One region of the Serratia sp. GW822-FHT06E05 genome, then DNA from elsewhere that is predicted to be linked to it. Evidence: predicted binding sites of a transcription regulator. Region 1 holds the regulator's gene; the other holds the start of a gene.
The links. The regulator PhoB, encoded in region 1, activates phosphate uptake and scavenging genes when phosphate is short. The targets are predictions, from matches to a motif close to CTGTCATAAAACTGNCNNAT.
Positions count from the first base shown of each region.

Region 2: the regulator PhoB is predicted to act here: its motif matches at 7,919-7,938, upstream of pstS (phosphate ABC transporter substrate-binding protein PstS).

Region 1 covers NZ_JBXALM010000012.1:148,125-164,037, forward strand. The annotation lists gene AC1RKC_RS22450 (ABC transporter substrate-binding protein) at 1-437, shown strand, start outside; gene AC1RKC_RS22455 (D-lyxose/D-mannose isomerase) at 499-1,185, shown strand; gene AC1RKC_RS22460 (ketose 1,6-bisphosphate aldolase) at 1,197-2,057, shown strand; gene AC1RKC_RS22465 (carbohydrate kinase family protein) at 2,057-3,070, shown strand; gene AC1RKC_RS22470 (response regulator) at 3,045-3,785, opposite strand; gene mak (fructokinase) at 3,997-4,905, shown strand; gene licT (BglG family transcription antiterminator LicT) at 5,228-6,070, opposite strand; gene sbcC (exonuclease subunit SbcC) at 6,266-9,517, opposite strand; gene sbcD (exonuclease subunit SbcD) at 9,514-10,746, opposite strand; gene phoB (phosphate response regulator transcription factor PhoB) at 10,971-11,660, shown strand; gene phoR (phosphate regulon sensor histidine kinase PhoR) at 11,685-13,001, shown strand; gene AC1RKC_RS22505 (PstS family phosphate ABC transporter substrate-binding protein) at 13,016-13,954, shown strand; gene AC1RKC_RS22510 (cobalamin-independent methionine synthase II family protein) at 14,166-15,272, shown strand; gene brnQ (branched-chain amino acid transport system II carrier protein) at 15,719-15,913, shown strand, end outside.
Region 2 covers NZ_JBXALM010000004.1:22,172-38,084, reverse strand. The annotation lists gene yieH (6-phosphogluconate phosphatase) at 79-744, shown strand; gene AC1RKC_RS12255 (amino acid ABC transporter permease) at 737-1,477, opposite strand; gene AC1RKC_RS12250 (amino acid ABC transporter permease) at 1,479-2,204, opposite strand; gene AC1RKC_RS12245 (ABC transporter substrate-binding protein) at 2,284-3,123, opposite strand; gene phoU (phosphate signaling complex protein PhoU) at 3,290-4,024, opposite strand; gene pstB (phosphate ABC transporter ATP-binding protein PstB) at 4,036-4,806, opposite strand; gene pstA (phosphate ABC transporter permease PstA) at 4,861-5,751, opposite strand; gene pstC (phosphate ABC transporter permease PstC) at 5,753-6,709, opposite strand; gene pstS (phosphate ABC transporter substrate-binding protein PstS) at 6,802-7,842, opposite strand; gene glmS (glutamine--fructose-6-phosphate transaminase (isomerizing)) at 8,179-10,008, opposite strand; gene glmU (bifunctional UDP-N-acetylglucosamine diphosphorylase/glucosamine-1-phosphate N-acetyltransferase GlmU) at 10,163-11,533, opposite strand; gene AC1RKC_RS12205 (F0F1 ATP synthase subunit epsilon) at 11,830-12,249, opposite strand; gene atpD (F0F1 ATP synthase subunit beta) at 12,270-13,652, opposite strand; gene atpG (F0F1 ATP synthase subunit gamma) at 13,685-14,548, opposite strand; gene atpA (F0F1 ATP synthase subunit alpha) at 14,607-15,913, opposite strand, start outside.

The DNA of each region.
Region 1 (15,913 bases):
AAGGCTGCATGACCGAACTGAAGAAACACCCGGAGATCAAGCTGCTGTCCTATAACCAGAACGCCAAGGGCAGCCGTGAAGGCGGGCTGGAGATCATGACCGCGCTGTTGGCGGCCAATCCGAAGATCGACGGCGTATTCGCGATTAACGATCCTACGGCGATCGGTGCCGATCTGGCCGCCAAGCAGGCGCAGCGCAGCGAGTTCTTCATCGTTGGCGTAGACGGATCGCCAGATGGCGAAGAGGCGCTCAAGCGCGGCAACTCGCTGTTTGTGGCAACCCCGGCACAGGATCCGCAGGTGATGGCAGCCAAGGCGGTCGAGATCGGTTACGAAATCCTGCAGGGTAAACCCGCACCAACCGGGCCGGTGCTGATCCCGGTCACCATGATCGATAAAAACAATATCGGCAGCTACAAAGGCTGGACGGTGAAATAACCTGCTATCGGCGGGGTCTGCTACTCAGGCCCCTCATTTCATCCCCACTTTCGGAGGCGATATGAACCGTTCCGCCGTGAACCAGATTCTGCAACAAACCCAGCATTTTTTTGCCCGCTTCGACGTCCATCTGCCGCCCTTTGCGCACTTTAGCCCAACCGTTTGGCGTCAGCTCGATCGTCAGCCGTGGCAGGAGGTATTCGACCTGAAGCTGGGCTGGGACGTCACGGCGTTCGGCGGCGAGGATTTTGCTCACAAGGGGCTGACGCTGTTCACGTTGCGAAACGGTTCGCCCGGCGGTCAACCTTATGCCAAATGCTATGCGGAGAAAATCATGCATTGCCGCGAAGCACAGGTGACGCCGATGCATTTCCACTGGCGCAAGCGGGAAGACATCATCAATCGCGGTGGCGGCAACCTGATCGTCGAGCTGCATAACGCCGATCAGCAGGAAGGGCTGGCCGACAGCCCGGTGAGCGTGACCCTGGACGGTTGCCGACAGACTCATGCCCCCGGTTCACGCCTGCGGCTGGCACCGGGGGAAAGCATCTGCCTGACGCCGGGTATCTATCACAGCTTTTGGGGCGAGGAAGGTTTCGGCGACGTGTTGGTGGGTGAGGTTTCGACGGTGAATGACGACGACAACGATAACCGTTTCCTGACGCCGCTCAGCCGCTTTAGCCAAATCGAAGAGGATCAGCCGCCCCAGTGGTTGCTGTGTAACGAATACTTGCGCTTTATCGATTAAGGAGATGCACCATGGCATTGATTTCACTGGCACAGGGGTTAGCGCACGCGCGTCAACACGGCTATGCGCTGGGTGCGTTCAACGTGCTCGACAGCCATTTTCTGCGCGCGTTGTTTGCCGCGGCGCAGGCCGTGCGATCGCCCTTTATCATCAATATTGCCGAAGTCCACTTTAAGTACGTATCGCTGGAGTCTTTGGTCGCGGCGATCAAAAGTGAGGCGGCGCAGCACGACATTCCGGTGGTGTTGAACCTCGATCACGGTCTGCATTTTGAGGCGGTGGTGCAGGCATTGCGTCTCGGATTCAGCTCGGTGATGTTCGACGGTTCCGGCCTGAGTTATGAAGAAAATGTGCGCCAAACGCAGGAAGTGGTGCGCATGTGCCATGCGGTGGGCGTCTCGGTGGAGGCCGAACTGGGTGCCGTCGGCGGTGACGAAGGCGGTGCTCTGTATGGCGAGGCCGACAGCAATAAATTTACCGACCCGCAGCGGGCGCGCGAGTTTGTCGAATTGACCGACATCGATGCACTGGCGGTGGCGATCGGCAACGCGCACGGTAAATACAAGGGCGAACCTAAGCTCGATTTCGAACGTCTGGCGGCTATCCAGCAGCAGGCAGGCATTCCTTTGGTGCTGCACGGCGGTTCCGGCATCAGCGATGCAGACTTCAAGCGGGCCATCGGCCTGGGCATTCACAAAATCAACTTTTATACCGGCATGTCACAAGCGGCGCTGGGGGCGATTGAACAGCGGATGACGCAGCGTCACGCGATTTATGATGAGTTTGCCGAAGTGCTGTTGGCGGTGGAGCGGTCGATCAGCGAAGTGGTGCAGCAGCAGATGCATATTTTCGGCAGCGCCGGGCGGTTGTGATGAGCCGGTGTGGCATTGTTTCTGCCGGTAACATGCTGGTGGATCATGTCCATCAAATTGCGCATTGGCCTCAGCCGGGCTGGCTGGTGGAGATTGAACATAGCCAGCGTGCCACCGGCGGTGCGCCGCTTAATGTATTGCTGACGCTGGCGCGCATGGAAACCGGGTTGCCGCTGGCGGCGCTGGGGCTGATCGGCTGCGATGCCGATGGTGACTATATTTTGCAAATGCTGGCGCAGTACCAAGTCGACAGCGGCCGGGTGCGTCGCAGCGAAACGGCGATGACCTCGATGTCGCAGGTGATGACCGAGCCGGGTGGACAGCGGACCTTTTTCCATGCGCCGGGCGCGAATCGGTTGTTGGACCTCGGCGATTTTGACGCGCTGCACAGCAATCATAAAATTTTCCACCTGGGCTATCTGCTGCTGCTCGACAGCCTGGATTGTCCGGACGAGGAATTCGGCACCTGTAGCGCACGCCTGCTGGCGCAAATGCAGCAGCGTGGTTACCAGACTTCGTTGGATCTGGTGTCGCGCCAGGGCGATCCTCGCTATCGGCCTTTGGTGTTGCCAGCGCTGCGCTGGCTGGACTATCTGGTGATCAACGAGCTGGAGGCCGGTGAGTTTACCGGACTGGCGCTGCGTACGGCTAATGGCTCGTTACAGCAGTCACTGATGGCGCAGGCCGCAGAACAATTATTGCAGGCCGGTGTGCGGCGGCGGGTGGTGATCCATTGCCCGGAAGGGGCTTACGGGCTGGAGAGCGGTGGCGAAGCGCGTTGGCAACCCTCATGGCGGGTGAGGCAAGCTGAAATCGTCGGCAGCGTCGGCGCCGGTGATGCGTTCTGCGCCGGCGTGCTGTACGCCAGCCATGAAGACTGGCCTTTGGTGGAGACTCTGCAGTTGGCGCATGCCTGTGCGCGTTTCAACCTGCTGTGCGCCAATGCTATCGACGGTGCTCGGCCGCTGCCGGAACTGCAGGATTTTATCAGGCGGCAGCCACCGGCTGGCTGACGTCGGCGGCAAAGACGTAACCCAGCCCGCGAATGGTGCGGATCAGTTCGGGCTGGTGCGGATTGATTTCGATCTTGCGGCGCAGCCGCATGATCAGCACGTCGATAGTGCGATCGAAGACCTCCAGCGTTTCGCCGTGGGTCAGCTCCAGCAGGCGATCGCGGGTCAGTACTTTACGCGCATGTTGTACCAGCGCCAGCAACAAGCCGTATTCGCCCTGAGTCAGATCGACAGCCTGGCGCTGAGGGTTGTGCAGCGTGCAGCGGTTGGTGTCCAGACACCAGCCGTTGAACTGCCAGCCCTCCGCTCTGGTCTGGCCGACAGCGGCAGGTTCCAACGCCAGCGCACCGGTACGGCGCAAAACCGCCTTGGCGCGAGCGACCACCACGCGTGGATTAAAGGGTTTGGCGATGTAATCGTCGGCGCCCATTTCCAGGCCGACCACCACGTCGGACTCGGCGCCGAGACCAGTCAGCATCACCACCGGCAGATCCGGACGCAGGCGGTGGATCTGCTGCAAAACCAGCAGGCCGTTGGTGTCCGGCAGGATCAGATCCAGCAGCACCAGCGCAATATCCGGCTGCTGGCTGAGTAGCGTCAGCGCCTCGCTGCCCCGGTGGCAGGCATGTACGGTAAACACGTGCTCATTGAGCACGTCACAAAGCAGATCACAGATAGCGGGATCGTCGTCGACGATCAATATGGCAGGTTTCATCGCTGCTCTCCGAATTTTATGATGCGTAAAAATGTTATCAATAGGTTAACTGATAAAATCCAGTGTACCCGATGGCTAATTAATAAGCGGCAGCCGGTGCGGTTCTGATGCGGAAATTGCCATCGCCGTCACACTCGGCGTTAATGGGGTGATCCCGAAAGCCGGTTACATTAGGCTGTAGCAACGTTGTTGTGCATTGAGGAGAAAAATCGTGCGCATTGGTATCGACCTGGGTGGCACCAAAATTGAAGTGATCGCGTTGGCCAACGACGGACGGGAACTGTTCCGCCATCGTATTGCCACGCCGCGCCATGACTATCAGCAAACGCTGGAGGCCATCACCGGTCTGGTGAAACTGGCGGAAGAAAATACTGGGCAGCAGGGATCGGTCGGGGTGGGCATTCCCGGTACGCTGTCGCCTTATACCGGCTTGGTTAAAAACGCCAACTCGGTGTGGCTCAACGGCCAACCTCTGGACAAAGACCTGTCGGCGATGCTGGCGCGTGAAGTCCGTATCGCCAACGACGCCAACTGCCTGGCGGTTTCGGAAGCTACCGACGGCGCAGCCGCCGGCAAACAAACGGTGTTTGCGGTGATTATTGGCACCGGCTGCGGCGCAGGGGTGGCGATCAACGGCCAGGCGCATTCGGGCGGTAACGGCATCTCTGGCGAATGGGGGCATAACCCGCTGCCGTGGCTGGACGATGACGAACTGCGTTTTCGTGCAGAGGTTCCCTGCTACTGCGGCAAGCAGGGCTGTATCGAGACCTTTATCTCCGGCACCGGCTTTGCCACCGATTATGCGCGCCTGAGCGGTAATCCGCTAAAGGGGCATGAGATCATGGCGCTGGTGGCGCAGGGAGATACCCTGGCGGAGCAAGCCATTAGCCGCTATGAGCTGCGGTTGGCCAAATCGCTGGCGCACGTGATCAATATTTTTGATCCGGACGTGGTGGTGTTGGGCGGCGGTATGAGCAATGTGGACCGTCTTTATCAGCGTGTGCCGCAGTTGGTGAAATCCTGGGTTTTCGGTGGCGAGTGTGAAACCCCGATCCGTAAAGCCGTTCACGGTGACTCCAGCGGCGTACGCGGTGCAGCCTGGCTGTGGCCGCAAGTGTAACTGTTGCAAAAAAGCGCGGGCCTGCTCGCGCTTTAATCCATTCACCGTATAAAAACCAGACGCGCTCTATGCTTTAGCTAACTTAGCTGATGAATGAGGCGTCTGCTGCTGGATACCCATGCGCTGCTGTGGTGGCTGACAGACGATGCCTGCCTGGGGAAAAGGCCAGAAAGCAAATCGCCGACCCCGCTAATCTGGTGTTTGTCAGCGCGGCCAGCATTTGGGAGATTTCGATCGCATGCTGCTCGCCCAGGCACAGGCCGAAGGGTTGACGTTGGTTTCCGCCGTACGGCATTCGGGTGTTTGACGCCCGTCGCTAAACCTATCTTGCCTCGCTTTCGCTGCGCACCCGTTCGATATGAATGGTCAGAAACATCATCTCTTCCCGCGTGAGTTGATGCTGATAGTTTTTTTCGATGTGTTGATTGATCTTGCCTGCGCAGGCGAAGGAGTCAGGGTACTTTTCTTTGACCACCAGATAGAGTGAGTCGTCATCGCTGTCGACGTAGTTTTTACCCAGTAGACGCTGGGCGAAGAACTTCAGGTGAGTGATAAAGCGGTGATAGCTCAGGGCTTCTTCGTTGTAGTCAAAACGGAAATGGTATTTGACGATATTCAGGATTTCCTGCATGACGCGAGTGATATGCAGGGTGTTGTGCATTTCATCGTTCAACTGGGCGTTGACCAGGTGCAGGGCAATAAACCCGGCTTCGTCCTCCGGCAGCGTGGTGCCCAGCCGTTCGGCGATCAGCGTCAGTGCCTCCAGCCCGACGGCAAATTCGGCCGGGTAGAGCTTCTTGATTTCCCACAGCAGCACGTTTTTGATGTCCAGCCCCTGGGCATGGCGCTGCAGCGCAAAGTGGATGTGATCGGTCAGCGTGATATAAACGATGTTATGCAGCTTGCCCGGCAAGCGCTGGCGGGCGAGGGTGATGATTTTGTCGGCCGTGGTCACGCAGGCCAGGGGGATCTCCGACAGCAGCGTTTTAAAGCGCTCAGCCATTTCGCTGCCGTTAAGGGTGAAGACCTTCTCGATCAGGTTTTCGTCCAGCAGATCGCCAGCCTTCTTTTTAAAGCCGATACCTTTTCCCATAACCACCGTCTCTTCCTGACGGTCGTCCAGCGTAATCACCACGTTATTATTAAGTATTTTTGCGATCTTCATGGTTTTTCCCGGATGTTTCAGCATGCTGAAAACGAAAAAACCTGACGTCCAGGAGCGATCCCGTGCGTCAGGTTTTGCCTGTATATTTACAGTAACAATCCTGTTATCGATAGCATCATAAACCTTGTCAGCGGCGGCTCAATGTTTTTGACCGGGGAGTGACGCCACGGTCACATTTCCGAGCTCAGGGTCACGTTATTCCAGCCGGAACTGCGGCTCCAGCCGGCTGATACCCAGGCCGTTCACCTTTTTCACCTTAATCTGCACTGGAATACGATCTTTCATGGCTTCAACGTGGCTGATCACGCCGATGGTTTTGCCGGAGGCGTTCAGGCTGTCCAGTGCGTCCAGCGCGGTGTCCAGAGTTTCCGCATCCAGCGTACCGAAGCCCTCGTCAAGGAACAACGAATCGATACTGGTCTTGTGGCTGACCAGATCGGACAGCGCCAGCGCCAGCGCAAGGCTCACCAGGAAGCTTTCACCGCCGGACAGGGTTCGAGTGTCGCGCAGTGCGTCCGCCTGCCAGGTGTCCACCACCTGCAATTCCAGTGCATCACTGGTTTTGCGCTGCAGCAGATAGCGGCCGTGTAACCGGCCCAACTGGTTATTGGCCAGGTACACCAGATGATCGAGCGTCAGTCCTTGGGCAAACTTACGGAATTTATCCCCCTCTTTGGAGCCGATGAGCTGATTGAGGTAGCTCCAGTCGTCGTACTGTTGCTGACTTTGGCTGATTTGCTCAAACAGCGACTGCTGATTGAGACGGCGCGCGGCATCACTTTCCAACTGGTTGCGAACTTCACCCTGTCGGAGCTGCAGAGTTTTGAGCTGCTGCGCCAGCGCGGCCAGATCCTGGCCCAGGGTTTGGGGATCGGCCTGGCTTTCATCCAGCCCTTCCGGACGCTGTTGGCGTTGCTGTTCCAGATTGGCTACGGCCTGGGTCAGCAGGGCGCTGGCTTCAACCTGCCGTTGTTTCAGCTGCTCTTTGCGCCGTTGCAATTGTTGGCGCTGATCGTCATTCAATAGCGCTGCGTTGAAGGCCGCTTCGTCGTCGAATTCGCTGGTGGACAACGCTTGCAGCCAATCTTGCTCCGCCTGTTGCAGCCGTTCGGCCAGGTGCAACAGCTGTTGCTGCAACCCGGTGAGTTGCCCGCCAAGACGATCGCGTTGTTCCTGCGCCTTCTGCCAGTGCTCTGCGGCCAGTTGTATAGCCTCTTCGCAGGCCGTCTGCCGGGCACGCAGCTGTTCACGCACCTGCACGATTTGCTGTTCGCCAAACAGCGCCAGCCGCTGCGTACGTTGTTCGCCCAGAGCTCGCTCTGCTTCTTGACGCTGTTGCTGCAGGCGTTGCTGCTGCGATTGGGCCTCGGCGTGGCTTTTTTCCAGCAGTTTGAAACGCTCGTCCAGCAGTGCCTTTTCTTGCTGCGCCTGTTGCTGCTGTGTCTGCAGTGCGGCCAACCGGTCTTTAGCCTGCTGTACCGCCTGGGCTGCCTGCTCGTGTTGCAGCAGACCGGCCTGAGCCTGACGCTCCTCATTGTCGCAGTCGCTTAACCACTGGCTAAGGCGAGCGGTGTCCTGCAGATCAAAATCAAACGCCAGAGGCGTGCTGAGGGTTTGCCATTGCTGACGATGAGCGGCCAGCTGTTGTTCATCTTGGCCGATAAGATGTTGCTGGCGCTGCAGTTGCTCTTTCAGGCTTTCGCAGCGGGTGCGCAGCTCGGTGCCCTGGGTGTACAAAGCCTCGGTTTTGACGCGCATATCGGCCAGACGCAGTGCTGTCTCAGAGGGTTTTACCGCCTGATACTGTTCGATGGCCGGATGTTCGGCTGAGCCGCACAGTGGACAAGGTTCGCCAGTTTGCAGGCGAGCGCGTTCCGCCTCCAGGCTGACGATGCGTTGCTCCAGCTCAAGGGCTTTCTCTACGTCCGTCTGATGTGCTTTTTGCTGTTTGTACTGCTGGCGTGTTTCTTCAAGCTGCTTTTCAAGCTCGCTGAGCTGGGTCTGACGGGCCGTGAACTCCTTGCGTTGTTGTTCCAGACGTTCGCTGACCTGGCCAAACAGCGAGGAGAGGGTAAATAATTGCTGGCGCACCGGACGCAGCTCGGCCAGTTCGGTCTGACGTTGGCGCAGCGCTGTTAGGGGGGCTTGAGCTTCCAGCGCATTTTGCTGCTGTTGCTGCGCTGCCAGTGCGGCAGTGAGGCCGTTAAGCTGCTCCTGCTGCTGTCCGGCTTGGGCGGTGAGCCGGGCTCGTAAAACCTCAAGTTGTTCCAGCTCCGCTTGTTGCTGAGCGTACTGTTGCGTGGCGGCATCGCAGGCCTGTTGCAGTTCTGTCTGCGTTTTTTGCAACTGGGTTATCTGGTGGTCGAGCGGGACGATCTGCTCGTCGATCAGACGTTGTTGGATCTGCTGGTGTTCGACATGCGCCTGCAGTTGAGCACGTGCTTGTTCCACTGCCTGCTGCAACGGGGTCATCTGGGCAAGCTGTTGCTCCTGTTGCTGCGTCAACTGGGCAATCTGCTGTTGTAGCGCCTGTTGATCGCTGCGGTAGCGGTTGCGTTCGTTGAGCAGTGGGCGCAGTTTCTCTGCCGGCTCGCTGCGCGCCAACTGCTGAAGTTGCGGTTCTGCCTCAGCCTGCTCCTGTTGTACGGCGCTCAACTGACGCTGGTATTCCTGCTGTTTCTGCTGCGTCTGCTGCCATTGCTGTAGCCAGTTTAACGCCCGTTGCTGACGCTGGGTCTGTTCGCTGAGGGCATTTTCCTGCGAACTGAGCTCCACGAGCTGGCTTTCCAGCTGTTGGCGCTGTTCTTCGTTCAGCAACTCAATGCCGCTGGCGCGCTGATGCAACGCGTCCAGATCGGTTTTGGCCTGTTTGTGCTGCTCGAAAACGCGCTCGGAAAGCTGGCCGTAAATCTCGGTGCCGGTCAACTCTTCCAGCAGTTCGGCGCGATCATTGGCATCGGCATTCAGGAAGGCAGCGAACTGCCCCTGAGACAACATCATCGATTTGGTAAAACGACCGAAATCCAGCCCGGTGATCGCGGCGGTAAGATCCAGCTTGTCGCGGACTTTATCGGCCAGGATTTTGCCGTCATCGCGCAGCGCCAGTTCCACCTTCGGCGCCTGCAGGTTGCCGTCCGGGGAGTTTTTGGCACGGCGCTGGCTCCAGAACGCGCGGTAACCGACACCTTTAACCTCAAACTCGACCTCCGCCAGCGACTCGGCGGTGTGGCGGGTCATCAGCTCATTTTGGCTTGGCGTGACATTCAGGCGCGGCGTCTGGTGGTACAGTGCCAGACAGATGGCGTCCAGCAGGGTGGTTTTACCCGCGCCGGTGGGGCCGGTGATGGCAAATAATCCGTTGCTGGCGAAGGGCTCGGCGGTGAAGTCTATCTTCCATTCCCCCTGCAGCGAATTGAGGTTTTTTAATCTCAGGCTGAGAATTTTCATTGGTTCGGCTCCTGATCCTGGTGCCGTACGGCTTCGACCACCTGTTGGAACATCTGACTCATTCGCTGTTTGCGCGCTTCGGCCATCTCGGGTTCCTGCGCCAGCCGCCGCTCAAAGACCTCGGTGACGCTTAGTTCGTTGAGCGTTTCTTTGTCTTGTTGTTCAATGGCCTGGTGACGCTGCTCCTTACTGCGGCGCAGCAGCACGACCTCTACCGGCAGTTGATCGGCCAGCAGCTGAATGCGACGCTGAATGTCGCTAAGGTAATCCTGGGTCGCCACTTCGATATCCAGCCATACCGGTAATTCACCCTGATAATCGGCGAACAGCCGTAATTGCTGCTCGATCTGCGCCAAATCTCCCTTAATGAGCTGCATCGGTTGGAAGCTTGGGATCTCCAACGCGCTGACCTGTTGCAGGGCACCCGCCGCGAAATCCACCATAAACACGCTTTTGGCCTTGCCCAACTCGTCAAAACTGAGCGGGATAGGGGAGCCGCTGTAGCGAATATGTTCAGATTTGGCGACGTTTTGCGCGCGATGAATATGCCCCAGCGCGATGTAATCGGCCGGCGGGAACGCCTGTGCGGGGAAGGCGTCCAGCGTACCAATATAGATGTCGCGCACCGAGTCGGACGTGGTGACGCCGACGGTGGTCAGATGGCCGGTAGCGACGATGGGCAGCGGCAAGCCCAGCGCATCACGGCGCGCACAGGCGGCCTGGTACAGGGTGTGATAGTGGTCGGCGATAGACTCTTGCAGCGCCTGCTGTTTTTGCACCCCGGACTCACCGGCGCGGCTGGTGAGCAGATCGCGCGGGCGCAGAAAAGGAATGGCGCACAATACCGCACCCGGTTGGCCGTCGCGTTGATTCAGCACCAGCACCTGTTGTTCGATTTCGCTCTGCGCATTGGCGATCACGGTGGTATTCAGACAGGAAAGTAATTCACGCGATTCATTTAAGGTGGCCACGGAGTCGTGATTGCCGCCCAACACCACCAACTGGCAGCCGGTACGCTGCAGTTCCACCACGAAGCGGTTATACAGCTCGCGGGCGTAGCTTGGCGGCGAGCCGGTATCGAACAGATCCCCGGCGACAATCAGCGCATCCACCTGGTGTTGTTCAATCTGTTCGATCAGCCAGTGCAGAAATGCCTGATGCTCGGCGGCGCGGCTTTTGGTGAAAAAGTACTGGCCAAGATGCCAGTCAGAGGTGTGGATCAGGCGCATGACACTCCCGGGGCGATAGGGTAATGGCGGTGATTATAAAGGGCGTTGCGGCGGCTGTCGTGACGCAATCATTATGACAACTGAATGATTTTTCTTTGACGTTGGAAATAATCGCTATGCTTACTGCCTATAACAGCCCGCTTTTTTCATAAAAGTGTCACAAAACTGACGCATAATGGCGCCCGCAATCAACTGTGATCGCTAACACATTGGCAGGATTGACGATGGCAAGACGCATACTGGTGGTGGAAGACGAAGCGCCGATCCGTGAGATGGTGTGCTTTGTGTTGGAACAGAATGGTTACCAACCGTTGGAAGCTGAGGATTATGACAGCGCCGTGACGCGCCTGTCTGAGCCGTTCCCTGATTTAGTGTTGCTCGACTGGATGTTACCCGGGGGATCCGGCATTCAGTTTATTAAACATATGAAACGTGAAGCGCTGACCCGCGATATTCCGGTGATGATGTTGACCGCGCGCGGTGAAGAAGAAGACCGGGTGCGCGGCCTGGAAGTCGGGGCGGATGATTACATCACCAAACCCTTCTCACCGAAGGAACTGGTGGCGCGCATCAAGGCGGTAATGCGCCGTATTTCACCGATGGCGGTGGAAGAAGTGATTGAAATGCAAGGGCTGAGCCTGGACCCTTCCTCACACCGCGTGATGGCTAACGAACAAGCGCTGGATATGGGGCCGACCGAGTTCAAGCTGTTGCACTTCTTTATGACCCATCCTGAACGCGTTTATAGCCGTGAGCAGTTGCTTAATCACGTCTGGGGCACTAACGTTTATGTGGAAGACCGCACCGTTGACGTGCACATCCGTCGGCTCCGTAAGGCGTTAGAGACCAGTGGTCATGACAAAATGGTTCAAACCGTTCGGGGCACCGGCTACCGATTCTCAACGCGCTACTGATCGCGCCGCGCTGGAGAATATGCCGTGTTAGAACGTCTATCCTGGAAGAGGCTGGCCCTGGAGCTGGCCCTTTTCTGCCTGCCTGCCTTACTGTTGGGGCTGATTTTCGGTTATCTGCCCTGGCTGCTGCTGGCCTCCGTGCTGGCGGCGTTGGTATGGAATTTCTACAATCAACTCAAACTTTCCCACTGGCTGTGGGTTGACCGCAGCATGACGCCGCCGCCTGGCCGCTGGAGCTGGGAACCGCTGTTTTACGGCTTGTATCAGATGCAGCAACGGAACCGTCGTCGGCGCCGTGAGCTGGCGCTGTTGATCAAACGCTTCCGTAGCGGAGCGGAATCGCTGCCCGATGCGGTAGTGATGACTACCGTCGAAGGCAATATCTTTTGGTGCAACGGGCTGGCGCAGCATTTGCTGGGTTTCCGCTGGCCGGAAGACAATGGCCAGCACATTCTCAACCTGTTGCGTTATCCGGAGTTCAGTCACTATCTGCAACAGCAGGAGTTCTCCCGCCCTTTGACGCTGCAACTGAATAACGAGCATTACGTCGAGTTTCGTGTGATGCCCTACTCCGAAGGGCAATTATTGATGGTAGCCCGTGATGTGACCCAGATGCGTCAACTGGAAGGGGCTCGGCGCAACTTCTTCGCTAACGTCAGCCACGAGCTGCGCACGCCGCTGACGGTATTGCAGGGTTACCTGGAAATGATGAGCGACGAAGAGCTGGATGGTTCGCTGCGCGGTAAGGCGTTGGGCACCATGCAGGAGCAGACTCGCCGCATGGACGGACTGGTCAAGCAACTGCTGACGCTGTCGCGCATCGAGGCGGCGCCTAACGTTGAAATGAACGAGCGGGTTGATATCCCCCTGATGTTGCGGGTGTTACAACGTGAGGCGCAATCGCTGAGCGGCGGCAACCACGAAATCACCTTCCGGGTGAATGAGCAGTTGAAAGTGTTCGGTAACGATGACCAACTTCGCAGTGCGGTGTCGAATCTGGTGTATAACGCCGTCAATCATACGCCGAAAGGCACCAATATTGAGGTCAGCTGGCAGCAGACGCCAAACGGCGCGCAGTTTCAGGTCAGTGATAATGGGCCGGGTATCGCGGCCGAACATATTCCCCGTTTGACCGAACGCTTCTACCGCGTCGACAAAGCCCGTTCACGCCAGACCGGCGGCAGTGGGCTGGGGTTGGCGATCGTCAAGCATGCGCTCAGTCACCACGATGCGCGGCTGGAGATCCTTAGCGAGCAGGGCATCGGCACCCGATTTATCTTTACCTTGCCTAACCGGTTGATTGTTCCCGCAGCTTTGTCAGAGAATGCGGTGAAAAATTAACGCGAGAGGCTGGCATGATCCGAATCACCCGAGGGCTGTTGCTTTGCCTGGCGCTGTTGGCAAGCCGAGGCGCGCTGGCACAGCCGGATGGCATGTTGTCCGGCAACCTGTCTAGCGTCGGCTCCGATACGCTGGCGAACCTGATGGCGCTGTGGGCGCAGGACTTCAGCCAGCATTATCCCAACGTTAATCTGCAAATCCAGGCCGCCGGTTCCTCCACGGCGCCAACCGCATTGGCGGCTGGTGCAGCGCAGCTTGGCCCGATGAGTCGCCCGATGAAGGCCGCGGAAGTCTCTGCATTCGAGCATCGTTACGGTTATGCGCCGTTGGCGGTACCGGTCGCGGTCGATGCGCTGGTGGTGCTGGTGCATCAGGACAATCCGCTGCGCGGTCTTAATCTGCAGCAGCTCGACCGAATTTTCTCCGCGACTCTGCGCTGTGGCGAGAGCCAGCCTTTGACGAGGTGGGGGGAACTGGGGCTGACGGGTGATTGGCAACAGCGTGCGCTGCAACGTTTTGGACGTAATTCGGCCTCCGGCACCTACGGCTATTTCAAACTGCGTGCGCTGTGTGGCGGCGATTTTATGCCGCGCGTCAATGAGCTGCCGGGCTCGGCTTCAGTCGTGCAGGCGGTGGCCGGTTCGCTGAACAGTATCGGGTATGCCAGTATCGGTTTTCGCGCCAGCGGCGTACGGCTGTTGCCGTTAGCGGAGACCGGCCAAAACTATGTGACGCCAAATGACGCCAACGTGCGTAACGGCAGCTATCCGTTGTCTCGCTATCTGTATATTTACATTAATAAAGCGCCCAACCAGCCGCTGGAGCCGCTGACGGCGGCATTTCTCGATCGCGTGCTGTCGGACACCGGGCAAAATCTGGTCAATCACGACGGCTATCTGCCACTGCCGCCACAGACTCTGCAGAAAACCCGGCTGGCGCTGGGCCTGCAATAAGCCTGCCTCTGGGCACCTTGGGTGCCCAACATGAATTTCTTTCATCCCCTGTGAAAATTCTTCCGTTGCCGCCCGTCAGTCGACGTGACAGCATGCTGATTATAAGTCATCTAGACGTCTGGAAGTCTATTTAATAACCCGGCGTAATAGTTCACACTGTAAATCACTGAGGCAAAGGCCCGAGCTTTTGCCGGCTAGCGGGAGTCATATTATGTGCGATTGCAATTCTGCCTTTCACGCTGACGTTGTCGGCAGTCTGTTACGCCCTGCGGCGCTGAAAACCGCTCGCCAACAGTTTCTGCAGGGCGAGATTGATGCCCTTCAGTTACGGGAAGTTGAAGACCAACAGATCCGTCTGGCGGTGGCAAAACAGAAAGATCTCGGTTTGGCGGTCGTGACGGATGGAGAGTTTCGTCGAGCGTGGTGGCACTTCGACTTTTTGGAAGGGCTGGACGGCGTGGAAGGTTATGACGCGGAGCAGGGGATCCAGTTTAACGGCGTACAGACGCGGGCGCGCAGTATCAAGGTGGTCGGCAAATTGGGCTTCAACCCGCAGCATCCGATGCTGGAGGACTTTCGTTTTCTGAAGGCCATCGCCGGTGATGCGGTGCCGAAGATGACCATTCCAAGCCCGAGTGTGCTGCACTTTCGCGGTGGGCGTAAGGCCATCGACAGCCAGGTTTACCCGGATCTGAACGCCTATTTTGACGATCTGGCGCAGACCTACCGCGAGGCGATCAAGGCGTTTTATGATGCCGGTTGCCGCTATCTGCAACTGGATGACACCGTGTGGGCCTACCTGTGCTCTGACGATCAACGGCGACAGATCCGCGAGCGTGGAGAGGATCCGGATCTTCTGGCGCGCATATACGCGGATGTGCTGAATGCGGCGATCGCTGACAAGCCGGAGGATCTGATCATCGGGTTGCACGTTTGCCGCGGTAATTTCCGCTCCACCTGGATCTCCGAGGGCGGTTATGAGCCTGTGGCGGAGATCCTGTTTGGTCAGGTGAATATCGACGCTTTCTTCCTGGAATACGATAATGAGCGTTCCGGTGGTTTCGAGCCGCTGCGTTTTATCAAGCCGGGCAAACAGCAGGTGGTGCTGGGCCTGATTACCACCAAAAACGGGGAACTGGAAAACCCTGAGCAGGTGAAACAAAGGCTTGAAGAGGCGGCGCAGTTTGTCGATCGTCGACAGCTTTGCCTCAGCACCCAGTGCGGTTTCGCTTCGACTGAAGAGGGCAACAGCCTGAGTGAGCAGCAGCAGTGGAATAAACTGCAAAGCGTGGTGAATATTGCCGAGCAGGTTTGGTAGGGCAAAAAATCGGTTCAGACCGCGCGGAAACTGGTGGTTTATTGGCGGTTTCGCGCGGTCATGAGGCATCTTCTTCACGTTTTGTGAATGCGTTGCTCAAAAATGATACAAATCATGTATTGTATATTTATTGATAGCCCCTATGATCGACTGGTGTCGAAAGATAATCTGGTCGATAGCTCTGCTTTTTGTCATGCGACTTGCCTTTCAACGCTATAAACGTTTAACTTAGCCTCCGTTGTCGGACTAAACCTCCATTTATAACTCCTAAAACTCTGCCCATCATCATGAGTGGTCACTTTCGAATAAGGACAAAACGCCGGACGTTATGCGTTTTCTGCTCTTATTGGTCTCGCGATGAAATGGCAAGCCGGCAACCGGATGGGGCTTAACGCTACCTCCATATCGGGCATTTTTTTTCATTTGAACAGGCAACACGACATCGTATGAGTCATCGTTTAACGTCAAAAGATATTATCGCATTGGGTTTTATGACCTTTGCCTTATTCGTCGGCGCCGGGAATATCATTTTCCCGCCGATGGTCGGTTTACAGTCCGGTGAACACGTCTGGACCGCAGCTATCGGCTTTCTGATCACCGCCGTCGGTCTGCCGGTGATGACCGTGATCGCCCTGGCGCGC
Region 2 (15,913 bases), on a different contig from region 1:
CAGGATTCAGGAGTCGCAATCCTGCCTGATGCGGTTAAAGTGGCATTATCGCTGTTGACTCGAAGGACACTGACGCTGATGAACCAGATTGACTGTATTTTGTTTGATTGCGACGGCACGCTGGTGGACAGCGAAGTGCTGTGCAGCAAAGCCTATGTGCACATGTTTGCCCACTTCGGCATCCACCTGTCGCTGGACGACGTGTTCAGAAGATTCAAAGGAGTGAAGCTGTACGAAATTATCGAACAGGTTAATGCAGAACAGGGCACCACGCTGGCAAAGGAAGAGCTTGAACCGCTGTACCGCCAGGAAGTGGCCCGCTTGTTCGATAGCGAGCTGCAACAAATCGCCGGGGCGCGTGAACTGCTGGCGCAGGTGAAGGTGCCAATGTGCACGGTTTCCAACGGCCCGGTCAGCAAAATGCAACACTCGCTCGGCCTGACCGATATGCTGCACTATTTTGATGACCGGTTGTTCAGCGGTTATGACATCCAACGCTGGAAGCCGGATCCGGCCATTGTGTTCCACGCCGCCGAAAAAATGCAGGTGCCGGTGGAGCGCTGCATCCTGGTGGACGATTCCGCCGCCGGTGCACAGGCAGGGATCGCCGCCGGGATCCCGGTGTTTTACTTCTGCGCCGATCCGCACAATAAACCTATCGATCACCCCTTGGTCACCGCATTCGACAATCTGGCGCAATTGCCGGCGCTCTGGCGTGAACGCGGCTGGCAGCTGACTAACTAGCCGGCAACGGCGGTTTGTTGCGCCACCAGCGCCATGACCGTTTTACAGCCCGGGTCTGCGGGCTGTAGCGGCGATTGATCGCATTGGCCAGCAGATCCAACGCCAGGCAGAACACGAAGTACACCAACGCGATAAACAGGAATACCTCCATCGGATACACCATGCTGCGGTTGTTGACCTGTGTCGCCAGAAAGGTCAGCTCACTGACACCAACGATATAGGCCAGAGAGGTGTCCTTGATCAGCGAAATCCACTGGTTGATAAACGACGGCACCATCATGCGCAGCGCCTGCGGCAGCACTATCAACCACAGCGTTTGCCAGCGGGTCAGCCCCAACGATAACCCGGCCTGCCACTGCCCCGGCCCGATGGCGGCAATGCCGGCTTTCACCGCATGCGCCAGATAGGCGGAGGCGATCAACGCCAGAGCGCAAACCACCGTGGTAATTTCAGGAATATCTACGCCAAAAACGATGGGCAGCAGGAAATAGGTCCAGAAAATCAGCATGATCACCGGGATTGCGCGGAAAAAGCCCAAAATCGCCGCCAACAGCCCGGCTACCACACCGCGTGACATCGCCAATGCCACCCCCAGCAGCGTGCCGAGAATAGCCGAAGCCACCCCCGCCATCAGGCTGATAGCCAGTGTCAGCGCCGCGCCCCCCAGCGGCCCATCCGGCCAGGTGCCCCACAGCAGATATCCCAGGTTGTCGTAAATGATGCTGAAATCCATCTTAATGTCCTCCCAGCGGTTTACGCTGCTGCCGCCACATGCCCCAACCTTCTAATAGCGCAATGATGGCGATATACAACACCGTCGCCACGCCAAAGGCCTGGAAGGTGCGTAGCGTCTCGGTTTCTACCTGACGCGAAGCATAGGAAAGTTCAGCGACGCCGATCGCCATGGTCAGCGAGGAGTTTTTTATTACGTTCATGTATTGGCCCAGTAGCGGCGGCATGGCAATTTTAAGCGCCTGCGGCAGCACCACATAGCGCATGGCCTGCCATCCGGTCAGCCCCAGCGCGTTGGCGGCGTACTTTTGTCCGCTGGCGACACCACGGATGCCGGAGCGGATCTCTTCAGCGATAAAAGCGGTGGAGTAAAGCGTCAGGCCGAAGAAACCGGCCAGAAATTCAAATGAGGGCCACTCAAGCAGGCCGATGTGGTGTGGCGTATTCAGCCACTGCATGGCGGCAGACGGCAAAATCTGCCCGGCGGCGAAATACCAGAAGAACAGCTGCACCAGCAGCGGCGTATTGCGAAACAATGAGCTGTAACCGACCGCCAGCCAGCGCAGCACCCTCAGGCGGCTGTCACGCATCGCCGTCAGTAAAAACCCCAACAGCGTGGCTGCCAGGCTCGCACAGGCGGAAAGCCACAGCGTCAGCAGGAAGCCATCCCATAACCAGCTCAGATACTGCGGCGCCAGCAGCCAGTCTGAGAGTTGTTGCAGATTCATGCCTAATCCTTGTTTTGCACCATGCGCCAAGGGCGCAGCAAGCTGCGCCCCTCCGTTCTGACTTCACGACCCCGCAGAATCAGGCCTTAGGCTGCTGATCCAGGGGTGCGATGGTGAAATCGCCGCGCGGTTGAGCCGTTTTGGTTTCCGGCCCGAACCAGCGATTGTAGATTTTCACCGCTTCGCCGTCCTTTTCCAGTTTGATCAGCGTGTCGTTAACGCTGGCGGTCAGGCGATCTTCGCCTTTGGGAATGCCGACTCCCTGGTACTCTTTGGTAATGCTGAACGGCGAGATCTCGAAGTCAGCTTTCTGGGCGGCCGGCAGGTTGCCGAGCAGGCCCACCAGCTTGGCGTCATCCTGGGTGATCGCCTGCACGTTACCGTTACGCAGCGCCACGAACGCCAGCGGGGTATCGTCGTAAGAGATCACTTTCGCCGTCGGATAATGTTCACGCAGGGTAATTTCCTGCACCGTGCCTTTGTCCGCGCCAATGCGCAGCTTTTTGATGTCTTCCGGGGTTTTCAGCACGCCTTTATGGGCGATAAATTTCTGGCCGGTGGCGAAATACGGCACGCTGAAGTTCACTTCCTTGGCGCGCTCGTCGGTAATGGTGAAGTTAGCGGCAATCAGGTCGACCTTTTTCGAGACCAGCAAAGGAATACGGTTGGCCGGGTTGGTGGCTCGCAGCTCAACCTTCACGCCCAGCGCTTTGCCGATCGCATCGGCGACATCTACATCGTAACCCACCAGCTTTTTGCTTTGCGGGTCGATATAACCGAAGGGCGGATTGCTGTCGAACACCGCGATACGCACTACGCCGGCTTTCTTGATGTCGTCGAGTTTGTCCGCATGCGCGGCACCGGTGGCGAGGCTGGTCAGGCTGGCTAATAAGGTTAAGGCCAAAGCGCGATGTTTCATGGGGAGCTCCTAAGGGTTGATGTCCTGCTGGCTGCTAAGCTAGCAAGACCCACTTAGGTCAGGAAATAATATAAAAAGCTATATTTATAACCTTTTTGTCTTTAAGGGTTTTAAACAGCATAAAGGCGCAGTTTTCTGCGCCTTCAGGGGTAACTCTCGGGGGAAATTACTCTTTTTTATCGTCTTTTCCGTCGGATGACAGCAGCTTTTCCAGCGCGTCGCCACCGATATGACGGAAGTCCTGACCTTTGACGAAATAGAAGATAAATTCGCAAATGTTCTGGCAGCGGTCACCGATACGCTCGATCGAACGGGCACAGAATAACGCGGTCAGCACGCTTGGGATAGTACGCGTATCTTCCATCATGTAGGTCATCAACTGGCGTACGATGCCCTCATATTCCTGATCGACCTTCCGGTCTTCGCGGTAAATGCGGATAGCTTCATCCAAATCCATGCGCGCGAAGGCGTCCAGCACGTCGTGCAGCATCTGCACGGTATGGCGACCAAGCGACTCCAGGCTGACCAGCAGTGGCTGGTGCTGGTGCGAGAATTTCTCCAGCGCGGTGCGGCAAATCTTGTCCGCCACGTCGCCGATGCGTTCCAGCTCGGAAATGGTTTTGATGATCGCCATCACCAGACGCAGGTCGCTGGCGGTCGGCTGGCGTTTGGCGATGATCCGCACGCAGGCTTCGTCAATCGCCACTTCCATCATATTGACCTTGGCGTCGCCTTCGATCACGCGTTTGGCCAATTCACCGTCCTGATTGTGCATCGCGGTGATAGCGTCGGTCAGTTGCTGTTCCACCAGCCCGCCCATGGTCAATACCTGGGTGCGGATATGCTCCAGTTCTGCGTTGAACTGGCCGGAAATGTGCTTATTTAAATTCAGGTTATCCATGATGCATCCTATCAACCATAACGGCCGGTGATGTAGTCTTCGGTCTGTTTTTTCTGTGGCGCGGTGAACAGGTTATCAGTATCACTGAACTCGATCAGTTCGCCCAGATACATAAATGCCGTGGAGTCGGAGCAACGCGCGGCCTGCTGCATGTTGTGGGTTACGATCACCACGGTGTAGTCAGACTTCAGTTCGCTGATCAGCTCTTCAATCTTCCCGGTGGAAATCGGATCCAGCGCCGAGCAAGGTTCGTCCAGCAATAACACGTCCGGACGAATGGCAATGCCGCGGGCGATGCACAGACGTTGCTGCTGGCCACCCGACAGGCTGTAACCGCTCTGGTGCAGCTTGTCCTTGGTTTCGTTCCACAGCGCCGCCTTGGTCAAGGCCCACTGCACACGCTCATCCATGTCGGCACGTGACAGCTTTTCAAACAGGCGCACGCCGAAGGCGATATTGTCGTAAATCGACATCGGGAACGGCGTCGGCTTCTGGAACACCATGCCGACTTTGGCACGCAGCAGTGCGATATCCGAGTTGTCGGTCAGAATGTTCTGCCCATCCAGCAGAATGCCACCTTCGGCACGCTGCTCGGGGTAAAGCTGATACATTTTGTTGAAGGTGCGCAGCAGGGTAGATTTGCCGCAGCCGGACGGGCCGATAAACGCGGTGACCTTGTTCTTGGCGATATCCAGCGTGATGTTTTTCAGCGCATGGAATTTGCCATAGTAGAAGTTCAGATCGCGTACCTGAATTTTGCTGCTGGAAGCGTCAGTAACCATACTCATCAAGACTTCTCTCTTTTCATCAGCGCCGCCACGGCAGCGCTCAAAATTTTATGAATGCTTTTTCTTGGCGAAAACCACACGCGCCAGGATATTCAGTAGCAGTACGCACAGGGTTATCAACAGCACCCCGGCCCAGGCCAGCTCTTGCCATTCGGCGAACGGGCTCATGGCGAATTTGAAAATGGTCACCGGCAGGTTGGCGATCGGCTGCATCAGATCGGTGCTCCAGAACTGATTCGACAGCGAGGTAAACAGCAACGGTGCGGTTTCCCCTGCGATACGCGCAATCGCCAGCAGCACGCCGGTGATGATGCCGGAGACCGAGGCTTTCAACGTGATGGCGGAAATCATGCGCCATTTCGGCGTGCCCAGCGCATAAGCGGCTTCGCGCAGCGTATCCGGCACCAGCTTCAGCATATTCTCGGTGGTACGGATCACGATCGGTACCTGCAACAGCGCCAACGCGATGATCCCGGCCCAACCGGAGAAGTGTTCCATCTTCGCCACCACGATGGTGTACACGAACAGGCCCACAACAATCGACGGTGCCGATAACAGAATGTCGTTAATAAAACGGATGACTTCCGCCAGCCAGGATTTACGGCCATATTCCGCCAGGTAAATCCCCGCCATGATGCCCAGCGGCGTACCGAACACGGTAGCCCACAGGATCAACAGGCCGCTACCGGCGATGGCGTTTGCCAGGCCACCGCCCGCGGTATTCGGCGGAGGAGTCATTTCGGTGAACAGCGCCAGCGACATGCCGTCGATGCCCTTGGTCACGGTGGAGAACAGGATCCACACCAGCCAGAAAAGGCCAAACACCATGGTCGCCATCGACAGGAACAGCGCCAGTCGGTTCTTCTGGCGGCGCCAGGCCTGCATTTTGCGGCGGCTTTCCAGCAGCGCTACGCTATTTTGCATATCCATAGTCGTCACGTTAGCGTCCCTCACTCTTTGCCAGGCGCATCACCATCAGCTTCGACAGCGCCAGCACGATAAAGGTGATAACAAACAGAATCAGCCCCAACTCCATCAACGCGGCGGTGTGCACGCCCGACTCCGCTTCGGCGAATTCGTTGGCCAGTGCAGAGGTGATGCTGTTGCCCGGCATATACAGTGAAGCGCTGTCGAGCTGGTAGGTGTTACCGATGATGAAGGTCACCGCCATGGTTTCCCCCAGCGCACGGCCCAAGCCGAGCATTACACCGCCAATTACGCCATTCTTGGTAAACGGCAATACGATGCGCCAAATCACTTCCCAGGTGGTGCAGCCGATGCCATAGGCCGACTCTTTCATCATCACCGGGGTTTGTTCGAACACGTCGCGCATTACGGCGGCGATATAAGGAATAATCATAATCGCCAGGATCACCCCGGCAGCCAGAATACCGATACCGAACGCCGGGCCAGAGAACAGCTCACCGACAATCGGAATGCCGGACAGCACCTCGCCGACCGGGGTCTGGAAATATTCGGCAAACAGCGGGGCGAACACGAACAGGCCCCACATGCCATAAACGATACTCGGGATCGCCGCCAGCAATTCAATGGCGATACCCAGCGGGCGCCTCAGCCAGTTTGGTGCCAGCTCGGTCAGGAACAGCGCAATGCCGAAGCTGACGGGTACGGCGATAATCAATGCGATCAGCGAGGTGACGACGGTGCCGTAGATCGGTACCAGGGCGCCGAACTGCTCAGCAGGCGCGTCCCATTCTTTGGTCCACAGGAAGGAGAAACCGAATTTCTGTATGCTCGGCCAGGAGGCGAAGATCAGCGAAACAATAATGCCGCCCAGCAACAATAGGGTAATCAGCGCCGCCAGTTTAACCAGCGCGCTGAAGATGACGTCACCATTTTTACTCGGTGCTTTAATGGTCGGCTTGTACTCAGCCATAGATCACTCTCTGTGTTAACCCTGGCAGGCCCAACCTGAATTGAGCCCTGAAAAACTGAGTGGGGCGCGCCGAATCACGCGCCCCTGCGTTGTTAGTACAGCGCTTTACCGGAACTGTCTTTTACGTTGGTTTTCCATGCTGCACGCACCTGCTCGATAACTTCGTTCGGCAGCGTGGCGTAATCCAGGTCGTTAGCCTGCTTGGCGCCGGTTTTGTACGCCCAGTCAAAGAACTTCAGAACTTCGGTGCCCTGAGCCGGGTTTTTCTGCTCTTTGTGCACCAGGATGAAGGTGGTGGAGGTGATTGGCCAGGCGTTGTCACCTTTCTGGTTAGTCAGGTCCTGGGCGAAGGTTTTGCTCCAGTCAACGCCTTTAGCGGCGGCGCTGAAGCTCTCTTCTGTTGGGCTAACCGCTTTGCCGTCGGCAGAAATCAGCTTGGTGTAAGCCAGGTTGTTTTGTTTGGCATACGCGTATTCAACGTAACCGATGGAGCCTGGCAGACGCTGTACGAATGCGGCGATGCCGTCATTGCCCTTGCCGCCCAGACCGGTTGGCCAGTTAACGGTAGAACCTGCACCGATTTTCTCTTTCCACTGCGCGTTGGCTTTAGACAGATAGCTGGTGAACACGAAAGAGGTGCCTGAACCGTCCGCGCGACGAACAACCGCAATGTTCTGATCCGGCAGCTTGACGCCTGGGTTCAGCTTGGTGATCGCCGGGTCGTTCCATTTTTTCACGTTGCCCAGGTAGATATCACCCAGGGTTTTCCCATCCAGGGTCAGCTCACCGGATTTGATGCCCGGGATGTTAACGGCCAGCACCACGCCACCGATCACGGTAGGAAACTGGAACAGGCCATCGGCCGCCAGCTTGTCATCACTCAAAGGTGCATCGGAGGCACCAAAGTCAACGGTATTGGCGACGATTTGCTTCACGCCACCAGAAGAGCCGATGCCCTGATAGTTAACTTTGTTGCCGGTTTCTTTCTGATAAGAATCTGCCCACTTGGCATAAACCGGAGCGGGGAATGTCGCACCTGCACCGGTCAGGCTAGCAGCAGCGAACGCGGACACGGCGGTCAGGGAGAAAGTCGCTGCCACAATACTGGCGACGGTGGTACGCATCAGTTTCATAATCCCTCCTAATGGGATATTCAAAAATCGACTTTGAGTCGTTTTCATCAGAGTAAGTATTGCTGCAGGAGGGAAAATAGGACAGTTTGGTGACAGTAAAATGTACGAAATATGACAGTTATATTACAGTGAGAGCGCGGATATGATTACTCTATAAAAATCAAACCATTAAACATAAAACCACTCAGTAATTAATCAATAAAAAAAACCTTTCCAGCGCCGCTATCCGTTTGAATATGACAACTTTTATCTCCGCTGTAGCACTCTTGTCATATTTGATCCCGTTATGAAAAAAGCCGGCACAGTGGCCGGCTTTTAGAGATTAACAGCAGCGGATTACTCTACGGTGACAGACTTAGCCAGGTTACGCGGTTGGTCAACATCGGTGCCTTTGATCAACGCCACATGGTAAGACAGCAGCTGCAACGGCACGGTATAGAAGATAGGGGCCACGATTTCTTCTACGTGCGGTAATGGAATGATGGTCATCCCTTCGCTGCTGACGAAACCGGCATCCTGATCGGCGAACACATACAGCTGGCCGCCACGCGCGCGAACTTCTTCGATGTTGGATTTCAGTTTTTCCAACAGTTCGTTGTTCGGCGCCACCACGATCACCGGCATATCGGCATCGATCAACGCCAGCGGGCCGTGCTTCAATTCACCGGCCGCATAGGCTTCCGCGTGAATGTAGGAGATCTCTTTCAGCTTCAGCGCACCTTCCATGGCAATCGGATACTGATCGCCACGGCCGAGGAACAGCGCGTGGTGCTTGTCGGAGAAGCCCTCCGCCAGCGCTTCAATGCTTTTGTCCAGCGACAGCATCTGTTCGATACGCGCCGGCAACGCCTGCAGGCCGTGTACGATTTCATGCTCAACGCTTTCCGCCACGCCTTTCAGTCGGCCCAAACGCGCCACCAGCATCAACAACACCGCCAACTGGGTGGTGAAGGCCTTGGTAGAGGCCACGCCAATTTCGGTCCCGGCCTTGGTCATCAGCGCCAAATCGGATTCACGCACCAGCGAAGAACCGGCCACGTTACACACCGCCAACGAACCGAGGTAGCCCAATTCCTTCGACAGGCGCAGCGCCGCCAGGGTATCGGCGGTTTCGCCGGACTGTGACAGCGTGATGATCAGGCTGCCCGGACGCACGGCAGATTTGCGGTAACGGAATTCAGACGCGATCTCGACGTCGCAAGGCACACCGGCCAGAGATTCGAACCAATAGCGAGCAACCATGCCAGAGTGGTATGACGTACCGCAGGCAATGATCTGCACATGCTGCACCTTCGCCAGCAGCTCATCGGCGCGCGGGCCCAGCTCGCTCAGGTTGATTTGGCCATGGCTGAAACGCCCTTCCAGGGTGTTTTTCAGCGCCAGCGGCTGTTCGTAAATCTCTTTTTGCATGTAATGGCGGTAAGCGCCTTTATCACCGGCGTCGTATTGCACTTGAGATTCAATCTCAGGGCGTTCAACGGCGTTACCCTGTTTGTCGAAAATGTTGACGGTGCGGCGGGTCATTTCCACCACGTCGCCTTCTTCCAGGAAGATAAAGCGACGGGTCACCGGCAGCAGCGCCAATTGGTCGGATGCCAGGAAGTTTTCACCCACGCCGCGGCCGATCACCAGCGGACTGCCGGAACGCGCTGCCACCAGTACGCTCGGGTCGCGGCTATCCATTACCACGGTGCCGTAGGCGCCACGCAGCTGTGGGATCACGCGCTGAACCACTTCCAGCAAGCTGCCGCCCTGGCGCTGTTCCCAATGCACCAGGTGAGCAATCACCTCGGTATCGGTCTCGGAGCTGAAGTGATAGCCCCGTTCGATCAGCAATTCACGCAGCGGTTCGTGGTTTTCGATGATGCCGTTATGCACCACGGTAATGTAATCAGAAACATGCGGGTGCGCATTCGCTTCGGTAGGTTCACCGTGCGTTGCCCAGCGGGTGTGAGCAATACCGGTGCCGCCGTGTAATGGATGTTGTTCCGCGGCTTCGGCCAGTTTATTGACCTTGCCCACGCGGCGTAAACGGTTCACGTTGCCTTCCGCATCCACCACTGCCAAACCGGCTGAGTCATAGCCACGGTACTCAAGGCGGCGTAAACCTTCCAACAGGATCTCTGCAATATCACGTTGCGCTACTGCGCCTACAATTCCACACATCAGTTGTATTCCTAATTAAACGCCTTTCGGGGCGCTTTCGATGTCTTGACCTGATTTTGCCGGTTTTTACCGTGCGTCCCCGAGCCTGTAGAGAATGGGGATTATTATGTTTTGTATTGGGCTCGTCCGCGGAGCCCAACGCAAAACACAATGCTTATTTCTTTTTCACCGGACGCTGCCAGCCCTGGATGTGCACCTGCTTAACGCGGCTCAGCACCAGTTCGTCCTCGCCGATATCACGGGTAACCGTAGTGCCAGCGGCGATGGTAGAGCCTTTGCCGACGGAGACCGGTGCCACCAGTTGGGTATCGGAACCAACAAACACGCCGTCGCCAATAATGGTTTTATGCTTGTTGGCGCCATCATAGTTACAGGTGATAGTACCGGCGCCGATATTCACATCGTCACCAATCTCGGCATCGCCCAGGTAGCTCAGATGGCCCGCCTTGGAACCTTTGCCCAAGCGTGCTTTTTTCATTTCGACGAAGTTGCCAACATGGGCGCCCACCGCCAGCTCTGCGCCCGGACGAAGACGGGCGAATGGCCCCACGGTGCATTCCGCTGCCAGCACCGCATCTTCCAATACGCTATACGGGCTGATCTCGCAGTCGTCGCCAATTACGCAGTTTTTCAGCACGCAGCCGGCACCGATTTTCACGCGGTCGCCCAGCTTGACCGAACCTTCAATAATCACGTTGGCATCAATAGAGATGTCGCGACCGTGCACAAGTTCCCCGCGCAGATCAAAACGCGCCGGATCCAACAGCATTACGCCGGCCAACAGCAACTTTTCAGATTGTTCTGCCTGATAAATGCGCTCAAGTCGCGACAGCTGCAGGCGGTTATTCACGCCTTCCACTTCACTCAGGCGAGATGGATGGACCGCCTCAATTTTCTTGCCGTCGGCATGTGCCAACGCGATGATATCGGTGATATAGAACTCACCCTGCGCATTGTCGTTGTTCAGCATCCCCAGCCAGCGCTTCAGATCGCGCCCGTTGGCCACCAGGATACCGGTATTGATTTCATTGATCTGACGCTGGGCTTCGCTGGCATCCTTGTGCTCAACAATTCCCACCACCGTATCCTGCTCGCGCACGATACGACCGTAACCGCTTGGGTCAGCCAGTTTTACGGTCAGCAGACCAATACCGCCCTGAGGCTTCGCCGCCAGCAGGCGCTGCAGGGTATCGACAGAGATCAGCGGAACGTCACCGTACAGCATCAGCACGTCTTCATCATCGGCAAAATGCGGTGCAGCCTGCTGCATGGCGTGGCCGGTCCCCAACTGCTCGGCCTGCAGCACCCAGTTCAGCGCACTGTCGGTCAGGGTCTTTTTCAGCAACTCACCGCCGTGGCCGTAGACCAAATGGACGTTTTTCGCGCCCAGTTTCATCGCGGCATCAATGACGTGCTGCACCATCGGCTTACCGGCCAATGGATGTAACACCTTGGGAAGATCGGAATACATGCGTGTTCCCTTGCCCGCGGCGAGGATCACCACACTCATTGCGCTGTTCGACATAAGCAACCTGATAACTCCATTTTGATAGACGAAAGTAGAACTCTTTAGTGACGATATTACTACATATTTCTCTTCACGAACCCGGCGCAGGCCATGGGGCACTAGGCGCGCCGCAGTTAACATTCAGATAACCCCAGTCTGGGTGGAACTGTCGGCGATCGGAGACATTTTTAGCCTCTCTCGAGGGTTATACATCACAATGCCCACCGGGTTGAAACGCTTATTTTAAAGCAAAAAAAAAGCGACCAAATAGGCCGCTTTCTTAATTTTGGTTGCGTTATGCACGCGCCAAAATGTTACATCGCTCTTCTGGTGAGCTCGATAACGCGCAGTTTTGCGATCGCTTTCGCCAGTTCCGCAGATGCCTGAGCATAGTCGACATCGCCATGAGAGCTACGGATGTGCTCTTCAGCTTTACGCTTAGCTTCCAGCGCTCTCGCTTCGTCGAGGTCCGTTCCACGGATGGCAGTGTCCGCCAACACGGTGACCACGCTCGGCTGTACCTCAAGGATACCGCCGGACAGGTAGATGAACTCTTCTTCACCGTGCTGTTTAACAATACGCACCATGCCAGGCTTGATGGCAGTCAGCAGCGGCGCATGGCCAGGGAAAATCCCCAGTTCGCCTTCGCTACCTGTCACCTGGATCTTTTGCACCAGGCCGGAAAACATATGTTTTTCCGCGCTGACTACATCCAGATGGTAAGTCATAGCCATATCACCCTCCTCTCAAGGCGTTACAGTTTCTTGGCTTTTTCCACTGCTTCTTCAATGGCGCCAACCATGTAGAACGCTTGTTCAGGCAGGTGGTCATAGTCGCCGTCCATAATGCCTTTGAAACCACGAATGGTGTCTTTCAGCGATACGAACTTGCCCGGAGAACCGGTGAAGACTTCTGCCACGAAGAACGGCTGAGACAGGAAGCGTTGGATTTTACGCGCACGGGATACGACCAGTTTGTCATCTTCTGACAGCTCGTCCATACCCAGGATTGCGATGATATCTTTCAGTTCCTGGTAGCGTTGCAGAATAGACTGCACGCCACGCGCTACATCGTAGTGCTCCTGGCCAACTACCAGCGGATCCAGCTGACGGCTGGTGGAATCCAGCGGGTCAACGGCCGGGTAGATACCCAGAGAAGCGATATTACGGCTCAGTACCACGGTTGCATCCAAGTGAGCAAAGGTGGTGGCTGGTGACGGGTCAGTCAAGTCATCCGCAGGAACGTAAACGGCCTGTACGGAAGTGATAGAACCGGTCTTGGTAGAGGTGATACGTTCTTGCAGAACACCCATCTCTTCCGCCAGCGTTGGCTGATAACCTACCGCAGATGGCATACGGCCCAGAAGTGCGGACACTTCGGTACCGGCCAGGGTATAACGGTAAATGTTATCAACGAACAGCAGAACGTCGCGGCCTTCGTCACGGAATTTCTCCGCCATGGTCAGACCGGTCAGAGCAACGCGCAGACGGTTACCCGGTGGCTCGTTCATCTGGCCGTAAACCAGGGATACTTTGTCCAGTACGTTGGAGTCGTTCATTTCGTGGTAGAAGTCGTTACCCTCACGAGTACGCTCACCCACGCCTGCAAACACGGAATAACCGGAGTGCTCGATCGCGATGTTACGGATCAGCTCCATCATGTTTACGGTTTTACCAACACCAGCACCACCGAACAGACCAACTTTACCGCCCTTAGCGAACGGACAAATCAGGTCCATAACCTTGATACCGGTTTCCAGCAGATCCTGGGAGTTTGACAAATCTTCGTAGCTTGGCGCTGGACGGTGAATCGCCCAACGTTCTTCTTCGCCGATGTCGCCTTTCATGTCGATTGGTTCACCCAATACGTTCATGATACGGCCCAGGGTAGCTTTACCTACCGGTACTTCAATTGGGTGTTCCAGATCGTTCACTTTCAGACCGCGGCGCAGACCATCTGAGGTCCCCATCGCGATACAGCGAACTACGCCACCGCCCAACTGCTGCTGAACTTCCAGCACCAGCTTCTCGGTACCGTTTTCTACCTCAAGAGCATTGTACACTTTTGGTACGGCATCCTGAGGGAACTCGACGTCCACTACGGCGCCGATTACCTGGATAATCTTTCCAGTAGCCATCTTGAATCCTCTACGTAATTCGTAAACCTAGCTTAAACCGCGGAGGCTCCCGAAACGATCTCGGTGAGTTCCTGAGTGATGCTGGCCTGACGAGCCTTGTTGTATACCAACTGCAGCTCTTTGATCAGGCTACCGCCGTTATCGGTTGCGGCTTTCATCGCTACCATTCGTGCGGCCTGCTCGCTGGCCAGGTTTTCCACGACGCCCTGATAAACTTGCGATTCCACATAGCGGCGCAGCAAGGTATCAAGCAGCACTTTTGGATCGGGTTCATACAGGTAATCCCAAGATTTTTTCTTCAGCTCACCGTCATCGGAAGGCGGCAACGGCAGCAGCTGAATAATCTGTGGTTCCTGGGACATCGTATTGATAAATTTGTTGCTGACAATGTACAGCTTGTCCAAACGACCTTCGTCGTAGGCTTGCAGCATCACTTTCACCGGACCGATCAGTTCCGACAGGGAAGGTTTATCCCCCATGCCGGTAACCTGGGCAACCACGTTGCCGCCCACGGAACCAAAGAAAGAGGCCGCTTTAGAGCCAATCAGCGCCAAATCAACTTCAACGCCTTTTTCGGACCAGCCTTTCATCTCTGCCAACAGACGCTTGAACAGGTTGATGTTCAAGCCGCCACAGAGACCACGGTCAGTAGACACCACCAGATACCCGACGCGCTTAACGTCACGCTCATCCAGGTACGGGTGCTTATATTCCAGATTACCCAACGCAAGGTGACCAATCACTTTGCGCATGGTCTCTGCATAAGGACGGCTGGCCGCCATGCGTTCCTGCGATTTACGCATTTTGGAGGCGGCGACCATTTCCATCGCTTTAGTGATCTTTTGCGTGTTTTGCACGCTCGCGATCTTACTACGTATCTCTTTTGCGCCGGCCATCTCTGCTTCTCCTCATTGCCAGACGGCCTGCTGTCTTTCAACTGCAGGCCGCTGAGCGTTACCAGGACTGGGTTTTCTTGAAGGTCTCGAGGACGGCTTTCAGTTTGCCCTCGATCTCATCGTTGAAATTGCCAGTTTGGTTGATGTGGTTCAGCAACTCGGCATGCTCGCGGTCTGCGTAAGCAACCAGCGCGGCTTCGAAGCTCACGACTTTCGCGACTTCAACGTCGTTCAGGTAGCCACGTTCTGCGGCAAACAGCACCAGAGACTGTTGTGCGACGGACATCGGCGCATACTGTTTCTGTTTCAGCAGCTCGGTCACTTTCTGACCGTGGCTCAGCTGTTTGCGGGTCGCATCATCCAGATCGGAAGCGAACTGAGAGAACGCAGCCAGTTCACGGTACTGTGCCAGCGCGGTACGAATACCACCGGACAGTTTTTTCATGATCTTGGTTTGCGCTGCACCGCCCACACGGGATACGGAGATACCCGGGTTAACCGCCGGACGAATACCGGAGTTAAACAGGTTGGATTCCAGGAAGATCTGACCATCGGTAATCGAGATTACGTTGGTCGGAACGAACGCGGAAACGTCACCTGCCTGGGTTTCAATGATCGGCAGAGCGGTCAGTGAACCGGTTTGGCCTTTGACTTCACCTTTGGTGAAGGCTTCAACGTAGTCGGCGTTAACACGCGCAGCACGCTCCAGCAAACGGGAGTGGAGGTAGAATACGTCGCCTGGGTAAGCTTCACGACCTGGTGGACGACGAAGCAGCAGGGAAATCTGACGGTAAGCAACGGCCTGTTTGGACAGGTCATCATAAACGATCAGTGCATCTTCACCGCGGTCACGGAAGTATTCGCCCATCGCACAACCGGCATATGGCGCCAGGTATTGCAGTGCAGCGGATTCAGACGCGGTAGCAACCACAACGATGGTGTTTGCCAGTGCGCCGTGCTCTTCCAGCTTGCGCACCACGTTAGCGATGGTAGACGCTTTCTGGCCGATAGCCACGTAAACACATTTGATGCCGGAGTCGCGTTGGTTGATGATCGCATCGATAGCCAGAGCGGTTTTACCGGTCTGACGGTCACCGATCACCAGCTCACGCTGGCCACGGCCGATTGGGATCATGGCGTCGACAGATTTGTAGCCAGTTTGAACCGGCTGATCTACGGACTGACGCTCGATAACACCAGGGGCGATAGCTTCAACCGGGGAGAAACCGTCGTTATCAACCGGGCCTTTACCGTCAATAGGTGCACCCAGGGTGTTAACTACACGGCCCAGCAGGCCACGGCCAACCGGAACTTCCAGAATACGGCCGGTACATTTTACCTTCATGCCTTCGGCCAGATCCGAGT